Linked DNA regions of Variovorax paradoxus B4. The protein of the gene in region 3 interacts with the protein of the main gene of each other region in a pairwise test. Links are inferred from orthologs where the notes say so. Each region holds a gene or a part of one and is shown on either strand. Other genes may lie near its edges.

Evidence for each region.
Region 1: the proteins of VAPA_RS13950 (region 3) and dnaE interact in binary tests that used the Escherichia coli proteins (3 or more experiments, as listed by UniProt). The link is inferred for Variovorax paradoxus B4 from one-to-one orthologs.
Region 2: the proteins of VAPA_RS13950 (region 3) and cyoB interact in binary tests that used the Escherichia coli proteins (3 or more experiments, as listed by UniProt). The link is inferred for Variovorax paradoxus B4 from one-to-one orthologs.

Annotation. Positions count from the first base shown.
Region 1 is NC_022247.1:3,357,884-3,365,195, reverse strand. What follows is about bases 2,160-6,268. They hold dnaE (DNA polymerase III subunit alpha), read left to right. Parts: upstream 2,160-2,549; coding sequence 2,550-6,068; downstream 6,069-6,268. Other genes in these bases: tolA (cell envelope integrity protein TolA), read right to left, coding at 6,126-6,268; VAPA_RS15710 (sulfurtransferase), read right to left, coding at 2,160-2,487. Also shown: VAPA_RS15720 (sensor histidine kinase), read right to left, coding at 1-1,015; VAPA_RS15715 (response regulator), read right to left, coding at 978-1,682; more of VAPA_RS15710, read right to left, coding at 1,696-2,159; more of tolA, read right to left, coding at 6,269-7,052; VAPA_RS15695 (ExbD/TolR family protein), read right to left, coding at 7,056-7,312. UniProt on the Escherichia coli protein: DNA polymerase III is a complex, multichain enzyme responsible for most of the replicative synthesis in bacteria. This DNA polymerase also exhibits 3' to 5' exonuclease activity. The alpha chain is the DNA polymerase catalytic subunit.
Region 2 is NC_022247.1:4,454,650-4,460,851, forward strand. The notes cover bases 1,664-4,662. They hold cyoB (cytochrome o ubiquinol oxidase subunit I), read left to right. Parts: upstream 1,664-2,156; coding sequence 2,157-4,169; downstream 4,170-4,662. Other genes in these bases: cyoA (ubiquinol oxidase subunit II), read left to right, coding at 1,664-2,160; cyoC (cytochrome o ubiquinol oxidase subunit III), read left to right, coding at 4,162-4,662. In the rest of the region: VAPA_RS20705 (MFS transporter), read right to left, coding at 1-956; more of cyoA, read left to right, coding at 1,132-1,663; more of cyoC, read left to right, coding at 4,663-4,815; cyoD (cytochrome o ubiquinol oxidase subunit IV), read left to right, coding at 4,812-5,225; VAPA_RS20730 (SURF1 family protein), read left to right, coding at 5,222-6,079; VAPA_RS20735 (ATP-binding protein), read left to right, coding at 6,063-6,202. UniProt on the Escherichia coli protein: Cytochrome bo(3) ubiquinol oxidase is the terminal enzyme in the aerobic respiratory chain of E.coli that predominates when cells are grown at high aeration.
Region 3 is NC_022247.1:2,994,230-3,000,270, reverse strand. What follows is about bases 1,993-4,830. They hold VAPA_RS13950 (pyridoxal phosphate-dependent aminotransferase), read right to left. Parts: upstream 4,081-4,830; coding sequence 2,905-4,080; downstream 1,993-2,904. Other genes in these bases: VAPA_RS13945 (CysB family HTH-type transcriptional regulator), read right to left, coding at 4,125-4,830; VAPA_RS33900 (DUF3309 family protein), read right to left, coding at 2,613-2,771; hrpA (ATP-dependent RNA helicase HrpA), read left to right, coding at 1,993-2,537. Also shown: more of hrpA, read left to right, coding at 1-1,992; more of VAPA_RS13945, read right to left, coding at 4,831-5,066; VAPA_RS13940 (sirohydrochlorin chelatase), read right to left, coding at 5,130-5,504; LPS export ABC transporter permease LptG, read right to left, coding at 5,510-6,041. UniProt on the Escherichia coli protein: Shows aminotransferase activity with methionine and histidine as substrates, and to a lesser extent also with phenylalanine.

The DNA.
Region 1 (7,312 bases), 360 kb from region 3 along the record:
CGGCCGCCGCGATCTCGTCTTCGTTCGTGGCGTGGGCCAGCGCGAGCAATTGCTCGCTGAGGCGGCGCGTGCGCGCCAGCTGCGCGACGATGGCGTGCAGCGATTCGCGCATGCGCGCCGGATCGGTCTCGCGCACCGCGTAGCCGGCCTGGATCGAGAGGATGCTCAACGGCGTGCGCAGCTGGTGCGAGGCATCGGCCAGGAACTGCGAATGTTCCGCCACCATGCGCCGGTGGTCCGCGATGTGGTGGTTGACCGCCTCCACCAGCGGCACCACCTCCTGCGGCACGCCGCCGGCGTCGAGCGGCTTCAGGTCGTCGCGCGGGCGGTCGCGCAGCGAGCGGCGCAGGCGCTCCAGCGGCCGCAGCGTCCAGGCCACGCCCAGCCACACCAGCAGGGCCATCACCAGGATCATGCGCACGTCGCGCAGCAACTCCTGCTTCAGCGATTCGGCCTGTGCCTGGCGGCGCGGGCCGGTGCCTTCGGCCGCCTGGACGAGCACGCTCCAGGCCGCGCCGGAGCCGGTGTTGTCGTAGACCGTCTGGCGCAGCGCGGCCACGCGCACCGGGTGCTGCTCGTACACCGCGTCGTAGAACACCGGCGTGCCGTCGGCCGGGCGTTGTGCGGGGCGGGGCAGGCCGGGCACGCCCATCAGCGTGGTCTCGGGGGAGCTGGTGTCCAGCGGCTCGCCGCTGGCGATGCGCTGCACGCCCACGTGCAGGTACTTGTAGCGCAGGTGCGTGGACTCGAACATCGCCTGCACCGAGAACGGCTCCTGCACCTTCACGCTGCCGTCGCTCGCGACCACGATGCCGTTGGCCAGCGCCCGCACGGGTTCGAGCAGGCTCTGGTCGTAGGCGACGACGAGCGAATCGGTGAGCGCCTGGTAGTCGCTCCAGCTGTCGAGCGCCATCAGCGCGACGATGCCCGGCACCAGCAGCGCGAGCAGGCGCGCGCGGATGCCGAAGCGCTGCGGCTCAGGCCGTGGCGGCGGCGCGGGCGCCCGAGGATCCATCGGCGATGCTCTCGAGCATGTAGCCCAGCCCGCGTACGGTGACGATGCGCACGTCGCTGTCCGCAAGCTTGCGGCGCAGCCGGTGCAGCACCACCTCGATGGCATCGGGGCCGGCGGTGCTGTCGTTGGTGAACACCTTGGCGAAGAGCTGCGACTTGCCGACCGGCGCGCCGCTGCGCATCAGCAGCGCGGTGAGCGCGGCCTGCTCGCGAGGCGTGAGCGGCAACAGCGTTCCGCGCAGCGTGAAGGCGCGGCTTTCGCTGTCGTACGAGAGCGAGGCGCACTGCAGCCGCGGGTGCTGCTTGCCGCGGCTGCGCCGCACCAGCGCCGCGAGCCGCGCCTCGAGCTCGGCCAGCTCGAAGGGCTTGGTGAGGAAATCGTCGGCGCCGAGGTTGAGGCCGCGGACCCGGTCCTGCAGCGCGCCCTGCGCGGTGAGGATCAGCACGGGGGTACGGTCGTCGCTATTGCGCATGTCGGCCAGCACGCTCAGGCCGTGCTTGTCGGGCAGGCGCAGGTCGAGCACGATGGCGTCGTATTCGGTGCCGGCCATGAAGGCCTCGGCGGTGCGCGCATCGGGCGCGTGGTCGGCGACGAACCCGCTCTGGGTCAGCGCCCGGACGAGCCACGAGGCCATGTCCAGTTCGTCTTCCACCAGGAGGATGCGCATCGGAGGCCGCCGGCTATTTCTTCAGGCCGCTGCCCAGGTCGATGTCTTCCGATGCCCGCGCGCTGGCATCGGCCGCGCGCGCGCTCAGGTCGGGCGCCAGGGCGCGCCGGCCGTCGAACACGAAACAGTCGCCGTGGTAGTGTGCGCCGCCGACCTGCTCGAAATATTTCAGGATGCCGCCTTCGAGCTGCAACACGTTCTCGACGCCTTCTTCACGCATCAGGATCGCGGCCTTCTCGCAGCGGATGCCGCCGGTGCAGAAGCTCACCACGGTCTTGCCCGCGAAATCGGCGCGGTGCTCTTTCAGCGCGGGCGGGAATTCGGTGAACTTGGTGATGCGCCAGTCGATCGCGCCGTCGAAGGTGCCTTCGTCGACCTCGAAGTCGTTTCGCGTGTCGAGCAGCGCGATTTCCCGGCCTTCGTCGTCATGGCCCTGGTCGAGCCAGCGCTTGAGCGTGGGCGCGTCCACGCCCGGCGCGCGGCCCGCCGACGGCTGGATGGCCGGGTGGTCCATGCGGATGATCTCGCGCTTGAGCTTCACGAGCATGCGGCGGAAGGGCTGCGTGGCCGACCAGCTTTCCTTGGTTTCCAGGTCGGCGAAGCGCGCATCGGCGCGCAGGCCGGCCACGAAGCTGCGGATGGCGTCGGCCGCGCCCGCCAGGAACAGGTTGATGCCCTCCGGCGCGAGCAGGATAGTGCCCATGAGGCCCAGGGCCTGGGCGCGCTCGCGCAGGTCTTCGCGCAGCACGGGGCTGTCGTCTATGGCCACGAATTTGTAGGCCGCGATATTCAAAATCTCTTGCACGGGGGGCGATTGTAGGGATTGCCAACCCACATCGTGGAGGCGGTGCTTTCTACAATGGAAGGATGTTTGTTCACCTGCGCCTGCACACCGAGTTTTCCGTCGTCGACGGCACCAACCGCATCGACGAAGTCGTCAAGGCCGCCGCTGCCGACAAGCAGCCCGCACTGGCCATCACCGACCTCAACAACCTGTTCGGGGCGGTCAAGTTCTACAAGCAGGGGCGAAGCAAGGGCGTCAAGCCCGTCATCGGCGCTGAAATCTTCATCGAAGGGCTGGGCAAGGAGCCCGGCGTGCTCACCCGCATCGTGCTGCTGGTGCAGAACATGGAGGGCTACCTGCACCTGTCCGAGCTGCTGGCGCGCGCCTGGACGCAGAACGTGGGCCGGGGCCAGTCGCAGGCGGCCTGCAAGCTCGAATGGCTCGAAGAGCTGCAGGGCGGGCTGATTGCGCTTTCGGGCGCGCAGGCCGGCCCATTGGGCGCGCCGCTGCTGCAGGGGCAGGAAGAGCGCGCCGCCGAGCTGGCGCTGCAGCTGGCGGGCATGTTCCCGCACCGCTTCTACATCGAACTGCAGCGCGCGGGCCGCCCCGAGGACGAGCCGCATGTGATTGCCGCCGTGAAGCTCGCGGCCCGGCTGCGCCTGCCGGTGGTCGCGACGCACCCGGTGCAGTTCGCGGAACGCCAGGACTACGAGGCGCACGAGGCGCGCGTCTGCATCTCGGAAGGCGAAATCCTGGGCAACCCGCGCCGCGTGCGCAAGTTCACCGAGGAGCAGTACTTCAAGTCGAGCGCCGAAATGGAGGCGCTCTTTGCCGACGTGCCGAGCGCGCTGGCCAACACGGTCGAGATCGCCAAGCGCTGCAACCTGACGCTGGTGCTCGGCAAGCCGCAGCTGCCCGACTTTCCGACGCCTTTCGTCAGCGAAGGCGTGCGCATGCCGATCGACGAGTTTTTCCGCCAGGAGTCGTTTGAAGGCCTGGAAGCGCGTCTTGCGCATCTTTACCCCGACGTCGCCAAGCGCGATGCCGAACGGCCGCGCTATGTGGAGCGCCTCGAGTTCGAGATCAACACGATCCTGAACATGGGCTTCCCCGGCTACTTCCTGATCGTGGGCGACTTCATCAAGTGGGCCAAGAACAATGGCTGCCCGGTGGGCCCGGGCCGGGGCTCGGGCGCGGGCTCGCTGGTGGCCTACGCGTTGAAGATCACTGACCTCGATCCGCTCGAATACAAGCTGCTGTTCGAACGTTTCCTGAACCCCGAGCGTGTCTCGATGCCCGACTTCGACATCGACTTCTGCCAGGGCAACCGCGACCGCGTGATCGACTACGTCAAGGACAAGTACGGCCGCGACGCCGTGAGCCAGATCGCCACCTTCGGAACGATGGCCGCGCGCGCCGCCATCCGCGACGTGGGGCGCGTGCTGGACATGAGCTACATGTTCTGCGACGGCATCAGCAAGCTCATTCCGAACAAGCCGGGCCAGCCGGTCACGATCCAGTACCCGCCCGACCCGAAGGTGGAAGGCGACAAGAACAACTACGCCATCGAGATGGAGCCGCAGCTCGCGGCGCGCATCGAGAAGGAAGAAGAAGTGCGCATGCTGGTCGAGCTGGCGCAGAAGCTCGAGGGCATGACGCGCAACATCGGCATGCACGCGGGCGGCGTGCTGATTGCGCCCGGCAAGCTCACTGACTTCTGCCCGCTCTACCAGCAGCCCGGCAGCGATTCGGCCGTGAGCCAGTACGACAAGGACGACGTGGAGGCCATCGGCCTCGTGAAGTTCGACTTTCTGGGCCTGGCCACGCTCACGATCCTTGAGATCGCGAAAGAGTTCATCGTCAAGCGCCACAAGGGCCAGGAGAACTTCGCGTACGAGAACATCAAGCTCGACGACCGCGAGACCTACAAGCTGTTCTCCGAGGGCAAGACGGAAGCGGTGTTCCAGTTTGAAAGCCGCGGCATGCAGGGCATGCTGAAGGATGCGCGGCCGACGCGGCTGGAGGACCTGATTGCGCTCAACGCGCTGTACCGTCCGGGCCCGATGGACCTGATCCCGAGCTTCGTGGCGCGCAAGCACGGCCGCGAAGAGGTGGAGTACCCGCACCCGGCCGTGGCCGAGATGCTCTCCGAAACCTACGGGATCATGGTCTACCAGGAGCAGGTGATGCAGACCGCGCAGATCCTGGGCGGCTACTCGCTCGGCGGCGCCGACCTGCTGCGCCGCGCCATGGGCAAGAAAAAGCTCGAGGAGATGGCCGAGCACCGCGAGAAATTCCGCGCGGGTGCGCTCTCGACGCACGGCATTCCCCAGGACAAGGCCGACGAGATCTTCGACTTGATGGAGAAGTTCGCGGGCTACGGCTTCAACAAGTCGCACGCCGCCGCGTACTCGCTGCTGGCGTACCACACGGGTTGGCTCAAGGTCCATTACACGGCCGAGTTCTTCTGCGCCAACATGACCGTGGAAATGGACGACACCGACAAGCTCAAGGTGTTGTTCGAAGACGCGCAGAAGAACTTCGGCCTCACCTTCGAGCCGCCGGACGTGAACCGCGGCAACTACCGCTTCGAGCCCGTCACCGACAAGGTGATCCGCTACGGCCTGGGGGCGGTCAAGGGCACGGGCCAGCTCGCGGTCGAGGCCGTGGTGCGCGCACGGGAAGAGGGCGGGCCGTTCAAGAGCCTGTTCGACTTCTGCGTGCGCATCGACCGCCAGCGCATCAACAAGCGCACGGTCGAAGCGCTCATCAAGGCCGGTGCCTTCGACGCGATCCAGCAGAACCGCGCGTCGCTCATCGCCTCGGTCGACCGCGCCTTCGAGTTCGCAGCCGCCACCGAGGCCAATGCGGCGCAGGTCGACATCTTCGGCGACAGCGAGCACGGCTCGGCCACGCAGGAGCCCGAGCTGGTGGACGCCACACCCTGGGGCGTGAAGGAGCGGCTCACCTTCGAGAAGACGGCCGTGGGCTTCTATCTCTCGGGCCATCTGTTCGACGAGGTGGCGCACGAGGTGCGGCGCTTCTGCAAGCGCGAGATCGGCGACCTGATGGACACGCGCGACCAGCAGGTGATCGCGGGCATCGTGAGCGATTTCCGCGTGATCAACGGCCAGCGCGGGCGCCTGGCGATCTTCAAGCTCGACGACAAGTCGGACGCCATCGACGCCACCGCCGACGAGGCGCTGATCAACGCGAACCGCAACACCTTGAAGGACGACGAGCTGGTGATCGTGAGCGGCCGGCTCCAGCCGGGCCGCGGCGGCTTCGAGGCCCGCTTCCAGGTGCAGCAGGTGTGGGACCTGGCCACCGCGCGCTGCCGTTTCGGAAAATTCCTGCGGGTGGCCGTCAATGGCAAGGCGCCCGACATCGCGCGCCTGGTGAAAGACTTTCCACCGCGCACCGAGCAGAGCGAGCATGGCGACCTGGTGCAGGGGCTGCCGGTGCGCCTGTCGATGGCGCGCGGCGGCGCGCAGGTCGAGCTGCAGCTCGGGGAGCGCGCCAGGTTCTTCCCGACGGACGCCGCGCTCGCCAGCTGGACGGCGCAGGCGGACGCCGGCAAGGCCTCGGTCGTTTACGAGTGAGTGCGGCGAGGGAGGCTCGCCTTCGGGGGCATGGCTCCCGAAGGCGGCGGCGCCCCGCTAGCGCTTGGGCCGCAGCGAGACGATCAGCGACGGGAAGATGCGCCCGTCGGTGTCGCGCGGCAGCTTGTCGGTCTTGTGCAGGCCGCGTTCGGCGGCTTCGTCCCAGCTGGGCAATCCGCTCGACTTGGTCAGCTTGACGCCGACGATGGTGCCGTCCGGTGCCAGATTCACTTCGAACTCGGCGGCCGGATTGCCGTTGACCGTCTCGGCGTCGGGGAAGGTGATGTTCGGGCGCACCGCCGCGGCAATGCGTCCCGCATAGCCGCTCGACGGCCCTGACGAGCGCATGGCCGTGCCCTTGGAATCGTCGCTGCCGCTCGCGCCCGCGAGGCCCTGCATGCGCTTGAGCGTTGCGGCGCGGTCGGCCGCCGCCTGCTTGGCTGCGGCTTCCTGCTGCTTCTTCGCTTCGGCCTGTTTGGCCTCGGCTTCCTGCTGCTGCTTCTTCTGCTGCTCGGCGAGCTTTTGCTGCTGCGCCTTCTTGCGTTCGGCTTCGTCTTCGGCGCGCTGCTTGGCCTCGAGCTCTTTCTTGCGCTGCTGTTGCTGGCGCTCGAGTTCGCGCTCCTTCTGCTCTTTTTCTTCCTTGAGCTTTTTCTCGCGCTCGAGCGCGATGTCCGGAGCGCGCGGTGCCGGTGCGGGCTCAGGGGCCTTCACTTGAGGCGGCGGCGGTGGTGGAGGCGCAGGCGGCGGAGGCGCGGGAGCGGGCGTGGGTGCCTGCGGCGCGGACAGGCGCGGCGCGGCCTGCTGCACCGTGGACGACCACAGCTCCGCATCGACGGCGCCTTCGTCTGCGTCGCTGCGCCAGCGCACTCCCCACGTCAGCGCCGCGATCAGGAGCGCGTGCGCAATCAGCGCGAGCAACACCGCGCGCGGCGTGCCGCGCTGCGGCGGTGGTGCGAACTCGGGGCGATCCAGGGCGAGCGACATGCCTTATTTGCCGCCCGTGGTGGTGACGGACAGGCCCACGCGCTCGATGCCGCTGCGCTTGAGCTGGTTCATCGCCTTCACGACGGTTTCGTACTTGACGGACTTGTCGGCGCTGATGACCACGGGGCGCTGGTCGTCGCCGCCCTGGGCGGTCTTGGCCGCGGAGCCGATCTGGGTCATGGGAACGGACGCGCCGCCGCTGCCGGTGGACGGGTCTTTCTTGATCTGCACTTCGTCGTCGCTCTTGATGACGATCTCGA
Region 2 (6,202 bases), 1.5 Mb from region 3 along the record:
CCGGAGGCCACGATGCCGCCGGCGCAGAACACCGCACCGATCATCTGCACCACCAGGAACTCGGTGATCGATTGGTCCGAATACAGCGTGATCCACGACAGCGGGAACACCGTGATCAGGTGGAACAGCGCATAGCTGGCCAGCGCCGCGAACGCGCCGATCAGCAGGTTGGCGCCCTGCGAGCGGGTCAGCTCGACCACGCTGGTGGGCTGCAGCTCGCGCTCTTCGAGCAGGCGGGAATACTCTTCGGTCGCCACCAGCCGCAGGCGCGCGAACAGCGCCACCACGTTGATCGCGAAGGCCACGTAGAAGGTGTAGCGCCAGCCCCAGTCGAGGAAGTCCTTGAGCGGCAGGTTGGCGTAGAGGTAGGCGAACAGCGCGCTGGCCACGAAAAAGCCGAGCGGCGCGCCCAGTTGGCCCAGCATGGCGTACCAGCCGCGGCGATTCTGCGGCGCATTCAGCGCCAGCAGCGACGGCAGGCCGTCCCACGAGCCGCCGAGCGCCAGGCCCTGGGCAAAGCGGAACACCGACAGCAGCACGATCGACGTGAACCCGAGGCTCGCGTAGCCCGGCAAGAAGGCAATGCCCGCGGTGGAGGTTCCCAGCACGAACAGCGCAATCGTGAGCTTGGCTTCCCGCCCGAACCGTCGCTGGATGGCCATCGAAATGACAGTTCCGAACGGCCGCGCAATGAATGCGAAGGAAAAAACCACGAAAGCGTAGAGGGTTCCCTCGAGGCGCGCCTCGAACGGAAAGAAGACCGCCGGAAACACCAACACCGAGGCAATGCCGTAGACGAAGAAATCGAAATATTCCGACGCCCGGCCGATGATCACGCCCACGGCAATTTCGCCTGGTGCGATGTGTGAATGTTCGTCGCCCTGCCGGGCGTCGTTTCCGGACGTGTTCGGCACAGGCTGTGCGCCTTGCGGACTGATGCTGGACGTCGTCGTCATTGCGTTTTTTAATTCGGGTGTCACCGGCAGTGACAAAGGTAGACCATTGAACAGGGTCCAAGCGTCTCACCGAATGGGGATTCCCGCCATAGGACAAAACGTCCAATAGGCGGCGGGAACCTTTCGCCGTAGATTGTGGAGTCTTTGCGCAGCCCACGCACTTCTTTCTTTCGGCATGCCCACCCTCAAATCCTTTCGCCGATGGCCCCTGTTGCTTCCGCTTGCCTTGCTGGCAGGCTGCAACACGGTGCTCATGAACCCTTCCGGCGACATCGCCAACCAGCAGGGACGCCTCATCGTCGTCTCCACCGTGCTGATGATGATCATCATCATTCCGGTGATCGCGCTGACCCTCTTCTTTGCCTGGCGCTATCGCCAGTCGAACAAGGAGGCCGACTACAGCCCCGACTGGGACCACTCCACCCAGCTCGAGCTCGCGATCTGGGCCGCACCGCTCCTGATCATCATCGCGCTGGGCGCCATCACCTGGATCAGCACCCACACGCTCGACCCGTACCGCCCCCTGAGCCGGCTCGACGCCGAGCGCCCGGTTCCCGCCGAAGCCAAGCCGCTGGTGGTCGAAGTGGTGGCGCTCGACTGGAAATGGCTCTTCATCTACCCCGAGCAGGGCTTTGCCACGGTGAACGAGATGGCCGCGCCGGTCGACCGGCCGATCACCTTCAAGATCACGGCCTCCTCGGTGATGAACTCCTTCTTCATTCCCGCGCTGGCCGGCCAGATCTACGCCATGCCGGGCATGGAAACCAAGCTGCACGCGGTCATCAACAAGCCGGGCGAGTTCGAGGGCTTCTCGGCCAACTACAGCGGCGCCGGCTTCTCGGGCATGCGCTTCAAGTTCCACGGCCTGAGCAACGGCGACTTCGACCAGTGGGTGCAGAAGGTCAAGGCCGGCAAGGACGGCGAACTCACGCGCGAGCAGTACAGGAAGCTCGAAGTGCCGAGCGAGCGCGAGCCGGTGCGGCACTACGCCGCGGTGGCGCCCGACCTGTACGACGCCATCCTCAACCTCTGTGTCGATCGCAACAAGATGTGCATGAAGGAAATGATGGCCATCGACGCGGATGGCGGGCTGGGCAAGCCCGGCGCGTTCAACATCGCCACCAGGCAAGCCTGGCAGGCTGACACCCTCACCAATTCGCCCAAGCGCAAGTACGTCACGGCAATGTGCACCACCGAAGAATGACGATGTTCGAGAACCTTGACCTGACGAAGCTCATCTTCGGCCGCCTCACGTGGGAGGCGATTCCCTACCACGAGCCGATCCTGCTCGCGACCTTCGTGGCAGTGGTGCTGGGCGGCCTCGCCGTCCTCGGCGCGCTCACCTACTTCAAGTTGTGGGGCACGCTGTGGCGCGACTGGATCACCAGCATCGACCACAAGAAGATCGGCATCATGTACATCATTCTCGGACTGGTGATGCTGCTGCGCGGCTTTGCCGACGCGATCATGATGCGCGCCCAGCAGGCCATCGCCTTCGGCGACAACGCCGGCTTCCTGCCACCGCACCACTACGACCAGATCTTCACCGCCCACGGCGTGATCATGATCTTCTTCGTGGCGATGCCGCTGGTCACGGGTCTGATGAACTTCGTGGTGCCGCTGCAGATCGGCGCGCGCGACGTGGCCTTCCCGTTCCTGAACAACTTCAGCTTCTGGATGACCACCTTCGGCGCCGGGCTGGTGATGGCGTCGCTGTTCGTGGGCGAATTCGCCAAGACCGGCTGGCTCGCCTACCCGCCGCTGTCGGGCATTCTCTTCAGCCCCGACGTGGGGGTCGATTACTACATCTGGTCATTGCAGATAGCGGGGGTCGGAACCCTGCTCTCCGGCGTCAACCTGCTGGCCACCATCGTGAAGATGCGCGCGCCCGGCATGACCATGATGAAGATGCCGGTGTTCACCTGGACGGCCCTCTGCACCAACGTGCTGATCGTGGCCGCCTTCCCGGTGCTCACGGCCGTGCTCGCGCTGCTGTCGCTGGACCGCTACGTCGGCACCAACTTCTTCACGAACGACCTCGGCGGCAACGCCATGATGTACGTGAACCTGATCTGGATCTGGGGCCACCCCGAGGTGTACATCCTGATCCTGCCGGCCTTCGGCATCTTCTCCGAAGTGGTCTCCACCTTCAGCGGCAAGCGCCTCTTCGGCTACGCCTCGATGGTCTACGCCACGGTCGTGATCACCATCCTGTCGTACCTGGTCTGGCTGCACCACTTCTTCACCATGGGCTCCGGCGCCAGCGTGAACTCGTTCTTCGGCATCACAACGATGATCATCTCGATCCCGACGGGCGCGAAGATCTTCAACTGGCTCTTCACCATGTACCGCGGCCGCATCCGCTTCGAGCTGCCCATGATGTGGACCATCGGCTTCATGATCACCTTCGTGATCGGCGGCATGACGGGCGTGCTGCTCGCGGTGCCCCCGGCTGACTTCGTGCTGCACAACAGCCTGTTCCTGATCGCCCATTTCCACAACGTGATCATCGGCGGCGTGCTGTTCGGCATGCTGGCGGGCATCACCTACTGGTTTCCGAAGGCCTTCGGCTACAAGCTCGATCCGTTCTGGGGCAAGTGCTCGTTCTGGTTCTGGCTGGTGGGCTTCTGGTTCGCGTTCATGCCGCTGTACATCCTGGGCCTGATGGGCGTCACGCGCCGCATGAGCCACTTCCAGGACATGTCGCTGCAGATCTGGTTCCAGGTCGCTGCCTTCGGCGCCGTGCTGATCGCGCTGGGCATCGCCTCGTTCATCATCCAGCTGGTGGTGAGCTACGTCCGCCGCGAGTCGCTGCGCGACACCACGGGCGATCCGTGGAACGGCCGCACGCTCGAGTGGTCGACCTCGTCGCCGCCGCCGGCCTACAACTTCGCGTTCACGCCGCGCATCCACGACAACGACGCCTGGACCGACATGAAGAAGCGCGGCTACGAGCGCCCGCTCGCCGGCTTCACGCCCATCCACATGCCCAAGAACACCGCGGCCGGCTTCATCATCGCGGCCCTGGCTGCGACCTGCGGCTTCGCGCTGATCTGGCAGATGTGGCTGGTGGCGGGCGTGGGCTTCTTCGCCATGCTGGCGGCCGTGATCGTCCACACCTTCAACTACAAGCGCGACTACCACATCCCCGCGGAAGAAGTCGTTCGCACCGAAGACGCCCGCACGCGACTCCTGGCGGCTGCCCATGTCTGATACCACTGCACTCTCCTCCAGCGCTGCCGGCAGTCTTGCCGGCAAGTCGCCCACGTTCGACCTGTTCCACGTCGACAACGACCACCACCCCGAAAACGGCACGCTGCTGGGCTTCTGGCTCTACCTGATGAGCGACTGCCTGGTCTTCGCCTGCCTGTTCGCGACATACGGCGTGCTGGGCCGCAGCTATGCGGCCGGCCCCTCGGGCGCCGACCTGTTCGACCTGCCGCTGGTGGCGGTCAACACCTCGCTGCTGCTGCTGTCGTCGATCACCTATGGCTTCGCAGTGCTCGAAATGCAGCGCAGGCGCATGGGCGGCACGCTGGCGTGGCTGGCCATCACCGGCCTGCTGGGCGCGGGCTTCATCGGCCTCGAACTCTATGAGTTCGCGCACCTGATCCACGAAGGCGCGGGCCCGCAGCGCAGCGCGTTCCTGTCGTCGTTCTTCGCACTGGTGGGCACCCATGGCCTGCACGTGACCTTCGGCATCGTGTGGCTCATCGTGCTGATGATCCAGCTGCCCAAGCATGGCTTCACCGCCGCCAACCGCCGCCGCCTGATGTGCCTGTCGATGTTCTGGCACTTCCTGGACGTGGTGTGGATCGGCGTCTTCACGTTTGTTTATCTGATGGGATCGATGGCATGAGCACCGCCCACACCGAAACCGCAGCGCACGGCCATGGCGCACACGATGCGCACGACGACCATCACGACGATGGCCCCGTCAGCCACAGCACCTTCAAGGGCTACATGACCGGCTTCGTGCTGGCCGTGATCCTCACCGCGATTCCGTTCTGGCTCGTCATGGGCAACGTGCTCGGCAAGCCGAGCACCACCTCGCTCGTGATCCTGGGCTTTGCCGCGGTGCAGATCGTGGTCCACATGATCTACTTCCTGCACATGGACGCCAAGTCCGAGAGCGGATGGAACATGCTGGCGCTGATCTTCACGATCGTGCTCGTCGTCATCACGCTGGCCGGATCGCTCTGGGTCATGTACCACATGAACGCGAACATGATGCCGATGTCGGTGCACGACATGAAGAACATGCCTTGACGCCCCCGCCGCCAGACCCCAGCACCCATGACACACCGGCCGGCCGCGAGCGCTCCGCGGCGGCCCGGGTGGCTCTGGCGGTCTGTGCGGCCCTTGCCTTTGCCGGCTTCTTCGCGCTCGGCACCTGGCAGGTCGAGCGCCGGGCCTGGAAGCTCGATCTCATTGCCCGCGTCGAACAGCGCGTGCATGCCCCGGCCTCCGAGGCCCCCGGGCGCGACCGCTGGCCGCAGGTGAACGCGGCGGCCGATGAATACCGGCACTTGCGCATCGCCGGCACCTTCCTCCACGACAAGGAAACCCTGGTGCAGGCCAGTACCCGCCTCGGCGCCGGCTTCTGGGTGCTGACGCCGCTGCAGGCCGCCGACGGCAGCGTCGTGCTGGTCAACCGGGGTTTCGTGCCGCCCGAGGCGCGCGACCGCGCCACCCGCGCGGCCACCGATCCCCAGGGCGACACCACCGTGACCGGCCTCTTGCGCATCACCGAGCCCAAGGGCGGCTTCCTGCGCAGGAACGAGCCGGCCGCCGAGCGCTGGTTCTCGCGCGACGTTCAGGCCATTGCCGCGGCGCGCGGGCTCCACAACGTGGCACCGTATTTCGTCGATGTCGAGGCCGCGCCCTCTCCGCCCGGCGCATCGCCTGCCTGGCCCGCCGGCGGCCTGACCGTCATCGCCTTTCCCAACAGCCACCTCGCCTACGCGATCACCTGGTACGGCCTCGCGCTGATGGTCCTGGGCGCGGCCTGGTACGTCTGGCGCGACGGGCGCCGGCACGCCGCCGGCAGGGCCGATGGCGGCAGCGGCGAAAATACGGCCCATGCCGACGCCACCTCCCGTCCAGATGCCCGCCGCGACTGAACCCCTCGCGGTCGCGGGGGAACTGCACGCGCCGCGCGCGGGCATCGTGAGCCTGGACAACGCCACCGGCCACAAGAACATGCAGCAGCTGATCCAGCTGCGCTGGTTCGCGGTAGTCGGGCA
Region 3 (6,041 bases):
CCAGGCTGCCGCTCGATCCGCGCGTGGGCCGGATGATCCTGGAGGCCCGCACGCGCGGCGCGCTCGAAGAGGTGCTGATCATTGCGTCGGCGCTCAGCGTGCAGGACGTGCGCGACCGGCCGATGGAGGCGCAGCAGCAGGCCGACCAGGCGCACTCGAAGTTCGACGACGAGAAGAGCGAGTTCAGCGGCTACCTGCGGCTGTGGAAATGGATTGCGGACGCGCGCGGCGGCCATGGCGACACTCACAAGCTCAGCAATCGCCAGTACGAGCAGCTGCTGCGCCAGAACTTCATCAACATCCGCCGTGTGCGCGAATGGCGCGACATCCATTCGCAGCTGCTCACGGTCGTCACGGAGCACAAGTGGCGCATCAATGCGGATCCAGCCGGCTACGAGCCGCTGCATCTTTCGATGCTCGCGGGCCTGCTCGGCAACGTCGGCTGGAAGCTGGAAGACGACGAGGCGTACCTGGGGGCGCGCGGCATCAAGTTCTACAAGCATCCGGGCGCGCACCTGAAGAAGAAGCCCGGTCGCTGGATCGTCGCGGCCGAGCTGGTCGAGACCACGCGCCTCTTCGGCCGCGGCATTGCCAACATCGAACCGCAGTGGCTCGAGCAAGTGGCCGGCCACCTGCTGAAGAAGCAGCTGCTCGATCCGCATTGGGAGAAGAAGGGCGCGCAAGTGTCGGCGCTGGAGCGTGCAACGCTCTACGGCCTCGTGGTGTACAGCGGGCGCCGGGTCGATTTCACCAAGGTCGATCCGGTCGCGGCGCGCGAGATCTTCATCCGCGAAGCGCTGGTCGGTGGGCAATGGGAGAGCAAGTTCCCGTTCCTCGCGGCCAATCGCAAGCTGGTGCGCGAGGTCGAGGGGCTGGAGCACAAGTCGCGCCGGCAGGACGTGCTGGTCGACGATGAGCTGATCTTCGCCTTCTACGACGCGCAGTTGCCCGCCGACGTGGCAAGCGGCATCAGCTTCGAGAACTGGTATCGCCATGCCTCCAGGGAGCAGCCGCGCCTGCTCTTCCTGACGCGCGAGGAGCTGATGCGCCACCAGGCGGCGGGCATCACCACGCAGTCCTTTCCGCCCACGCTGCGGCTTGGCGGTGTCGATTGCGCGGCCAACTACCTGCACGAACCGGGCGACGCGAAGGACGGCCTCACGGCCAGCGTGCCGCTCTTCGTGCTCAACCAGGTGAGTGAAGAGCGCTGCGAATGGCTGGTGACGGGCATGCTCAAGGACAAGATCCAGGCGTTGCTCAAGAGCCTGCCGCAGCGGCCGCGCTCGCGGCTGGTGCCGCTGCCCGAGTCTGTGGCGAAGCTCACGGAAGAGCTCTCGGCGCCCGAGGTTTTCGGCCACGGCTCGCTGACCGACGTGCTGCTCAAGCGCGTGCGCGACGCAACGAGCATCGACGTCAAACGCGCGGACTTCAAGCTCGACATGCTGCCGCCGCACCTGTTCATGAATCTGCGCATCGTGGACGAGCACGGGCGCCAGCTTGGCATGGGACGCAACCTGGGCGCGCTCAAGGCGGAGCTGGGAGCACAGGCACGCGGTGCTTTCCAGGCCTTGGCAGGCCTCAACGTCAAGGCTTCTGCGGACCGCAAGCCGGTCGACGCTGCCGAGGGACGCGCCCAGGCGAAGGGCAATGCCGCCGCGCCTGCCCCCGCTGCGCCCAGCCTGCCCGCCGGCCAGCGCTACACGGGCTGGAGCTTCGGCGAGCTGCCCGAGCTGATGGAAGTGCGCCGCGGATCGCAGTCGCTGATCGGATTTCCGGCACTGCGTGACGAAGGCGATGCCGTCACCATCGAGGTGTTCGACGAACCGGCCGTGGCCGCCGCCAAGCACCGCGCAGGCCTGCGCCGCCTGTTCGCGCTGCAGCTGAAGGACGCGCTCAAGTATCTGGAGAAGAACATCCCCGACCTGCAGAAGATGGCCGTGGCTTACATGCCGCTGGGTACCTCCGAGGAACTGCGCACGCAGATCATCGACGTGGCGATCGACAGGGCCTTTCTGCAGGAGCCGCTGCCGACCGACGAGTTCGCGTTCAAGCGCCGCCTGGAAGAGGGGCGGGGCCGGCTCACGCTGATCGCCAACGAGGTGGCGCGGCTGGCCTCGACCATCCTGGCCGAGTACGCGGCCGCCGCGCGCAAGATCAAGGACACCAGGATCCAGCCCGAAGCCGTGCAGGACGCCGCGCAGCAGTTGCAGCGCCTGGTCGGCAAGCGTTTCATTGCCGACGCGCCGTGGACGCAGCTGCAGCATTTCGCGCGCTATCTCAAGGCCATCGTGCTGCGGCTCGACAAGCTGCGCAGCGACCCTGCGCGCGACACTGCCAAGCTGGTCGAACTGCGGCCTCAGGAGCAGCGCTATTGGCGGCTGGTGGCCGAGCGCAAGGGTGTGGTGGACGAGCGCATGCTCGAATTCCGCTGGCTGCTCGAGGAGCTTCGCGTGAGCTTCTTCGCGCAGGAGCTGCGCACGCCGCAGCCGGTCAGCGTCAAGCGGCTGGACAAGGCCTGGGCCCAGCTGCAGGCCTGATCGGCGAGTGACAAAAAAAAGAAGCCCGCTTCTCGCGGGCTTCCTTCATTCAGGTGCACGACCCATGGGGCAGCGTCATAAGCGGCCCATGAGCACCAGGATGACGATGATCAGCAGGACCAGGCCCAGCCCGCCGCTGGGCCAGTAGCCCCAGCTCCGGCTGTAGCCCCAGCTCGGCAGCGCTCCGATCAGAAGCAATATCAGGACGATCAGCAGAATGAACGAGAGGGACATGCGTTTCTCCTGGGCCTTGTTGTTACGAGATTCATGTTCGATGCCAGGAGACCCGCGGCACGCCGGATAGCCGCTTCTTCGGCGGTCAGGGCTTTCCTACCGGTGTCGTCGGCATTCAAGCCGTGCGAACCGATCAGAGCCGTGCAAGCCGATCCAGCGCTGCAATCAGCGTCTCGTCCTTCTTGGCAAAGCAGAAGCGGACCACGCGCTGGTCGAAGCCGTTGCCGTAGAACGCCGACAGTGGAATCGCCGCCACGCCGATCTCGCGTGTCAGCCAGAGGCAGAACTCGGCTTCGGACAGCTCGCTCACCGCCGAGATGTCGACGCACTGGAAATAGCTGCCCTCGCTGCGCAGCAGCTTGAAGCGGGTCTTCTCGGCCAGGCCGGCCGCGAACAGGTCGCGCTTGCGCTGGTAGAAGGCGGGCAGTTCGAGGTAAGGCTTTGGCTCGGCCATGTACTGCGCGAGCGCATGCTGCATCGGCGTGTTGACGGTGAACACGTTGAACTGGTGCACCTTGCGGAATTCGGCCATCAGCGGCGCGGGCGCTGCCACGTAGCCGACTTTCCAGCCGGTGACGTGGTAGGTCTTGCCGAAGCTGCTCACGATGAAGCTGCGCGCCGCCAGGCCCGGGAAGCGCGCCACGCTTTCATGCTGCGCGCCGTCGTAGACCATGTGCTCGTAGACCTCGTCGGCAATCACGAGGACGTCGGTCGGGGCCAGCAGTTCCTCGAGCTTGCGCATCTCGGCGGCGGTCCAGACCGTGGCGCTCGGGTTGTGCGGCGTGTTCACGATGATCGCCCGCGTGCGCGGAGTGAGCGCCGCGGCGACCTTGTCGAAGTCGGGGCGGAAGGTGCCCGGCACGAGCGGCACGCGCACCACGCTGCCGCCGGCCAGTTCGATGTTGGGCACGTAGCTGTCGTAGCAGGGCTCGAGGACGATCACCTCGTCGCCTGCACGCACCACGGCGAGGATGGAGGTGATGATGGCCTGCGTCGCACCGGCAGTGACGGTGATTTCGTCGGCGGCGCTGTAGTCGTGGCCATAGAGCGCCGAGATCTTGCCGGCAATCGCTTCGCGCAGCGCCGGGATGCCGGGCATCGGCGGGTATTGGTTGTGGCCCGCCGCCATGGCGGCCGTGACGTCTTCGAGTAGTTTCGGATCGCAGTTGAAATCGGGGAAGCCCTGGCCGAGATTCACTGCGTTCTTCTCCGCTGCGAGCGCGGACATCACGGTGAAGATGGTGGTGCCCACGGCGGGCAGCTTGGTGGCGATCTCCGGGGTGCGGGGGGAGGAAGGAAGGGCGCTCATGGTCGTGCTCGGAATCGGAATCGGAATCGGAATCGGGGTCTGGATCAAAGTTCGTAGTCTTGCTGATGCCCGCTCAGGGCTTTCGCGATCAGGTTGCGGTCGAGCCGGTCGGACAGCAGCTCGGCAAACTTGAAGACGAAGTTGCGCAGGTAGGCGCTGCGCTTGAATGCCACGCGCGCGATGTTCTGGCCGAAGACATGCCCCATCGGGCGCACCACGAGGTCGGCGTTCGATTCGTCGCGAACCGCCATCTCGGCCACGATGCCCACGCCAAGGCCCAGGCGCACGTAGGTCTTGATCACGTCGGAGTCGATGGCCTCGAGCGCGATGCGCGGCGTGAGCTTTTTCTGTGCAAAGGCGTGGTCGATGCGCGTGCGGCCGGTGAACGACGGGTGGTAGGTGATGATGGGTTCGTGCGCCAGGTCTTCGAGCGAGATGCGCTCCTTGGCCGCCAGGGGATGGTCCTTGGGCAGCACCAGCACGTGCTGCCATTCGTAGCAGGGCAGGGTCACGAGCTCGGCGTAGTCCGCGAGCGACTCGGTGGCAATGCCCACCTCGGCGATCTCGTCGATCACCATGCGTGCCACCTGGTCGGGCGAACCCTGGTGCAGGCTCACGTTGACCTTCGGATAGGCCTCGCGCAGCTTGGCCACGGGCACCGGCAGCACGTAGCGCGCCTGGGTGTGGGTGGTCGCGATCGAGAGGGTTCCGCTGTCCTGCGCGCTGAACTGCTCGCCGATGCGCTTGAGGTTGCCGACTTCGCGCATGATCAATTCGATGCTGGCGATGACGTGCTGCCCCGGCTCGGTGACCCGCTTCAGGCGCTTGCCATGGCGGGCGAAGATCTCGACACCGAGTTCTTCCTCGAGTTCGATGATGGCCTTGGACACGCCCGGCTGCGAGGTGTGAAGCGCCTTCGCCGCCTCCGTCAGATTCAGGTTGCGCCGCACGGCCTCCTGAACAAACTTGAATTGGTGCAGATTCATATCAAATTCCGTCTTATTGCGGAATTCATTATGCCTTCGGAGTCTATGGAAATTGCCGGAACTTCAAGATTTGCTTGCAATTCTGGCCAGCAGATCGATCAGCTCGGGCTCTTCCCCGACGATGCCGGCCAATTGGAAGTCGACCTGCGGCCAGGCCTGGCGCAGCGCTTCCACCTGCAGGGGCAGGTCTTCGCGGGCATGCTTGCCCATGCCCAGGAAGAGCGGAACCACCCGAAGGGCCTTGGCGCCGCTGGCAATCAGGGCCGCCGCGGCGGTGCGCAGGTCGGGCGCCGCAAGCTCCATGTAGGCGCAGACCACGCGGGCTTGCGGGTCGAGCGCCGTGACACGGGCGGCCACGGCCTCGATGGGCTCGCGCCAGCGCTCGTCGCGCGAACCATGGGCCAGCAGGACGATGCCTCTCGCGTTCCCCGTTGCCATCTGCGCTACCTTCGCAGCACCAGCCAGCTGAACGCGGCAAGCGACATCACCGAATAGATGAGCCCTGGCGCCGCCGCCGTCAGCCATGGCGACCAGTTGCTCAGGTTGCCGAGGTAGCCGAACACGTTGTTCAGCAGGAAGAAGCTGATGCCGATCATCACGCCGCCGAACACGTAGGTGGTGATGCCGGCCTGGCGGAAGTGCAGGTAGGCGAAGGGCAGGGCGAGCACCACCATCACCAGGCAGGAAAGCGGGTAGAAGACCTTGCGCCAGAACTGAATCTCGTAGCGCTGGGCGGTCTGGCCGTTGGCCTCGAGATGCCGAATGTAGTCGAACAGGTCGAGGGTGCCCATGCGGTCGGGCCGCAGAAGCGCCACCGACACCATTTCGCTCGTCAGCGTGGTCGGCCAGTCGAGCTGCGGCACCTTGGTGGTCACGATGCGGGCCTTGTCCGCAGAGCTGCGCGTCTCGTAGTCTTGCAGTTCGACGTCCGACAGTTGCCAGTGGCCGTCGAAGATGCGCGCCGAGGACGCGACG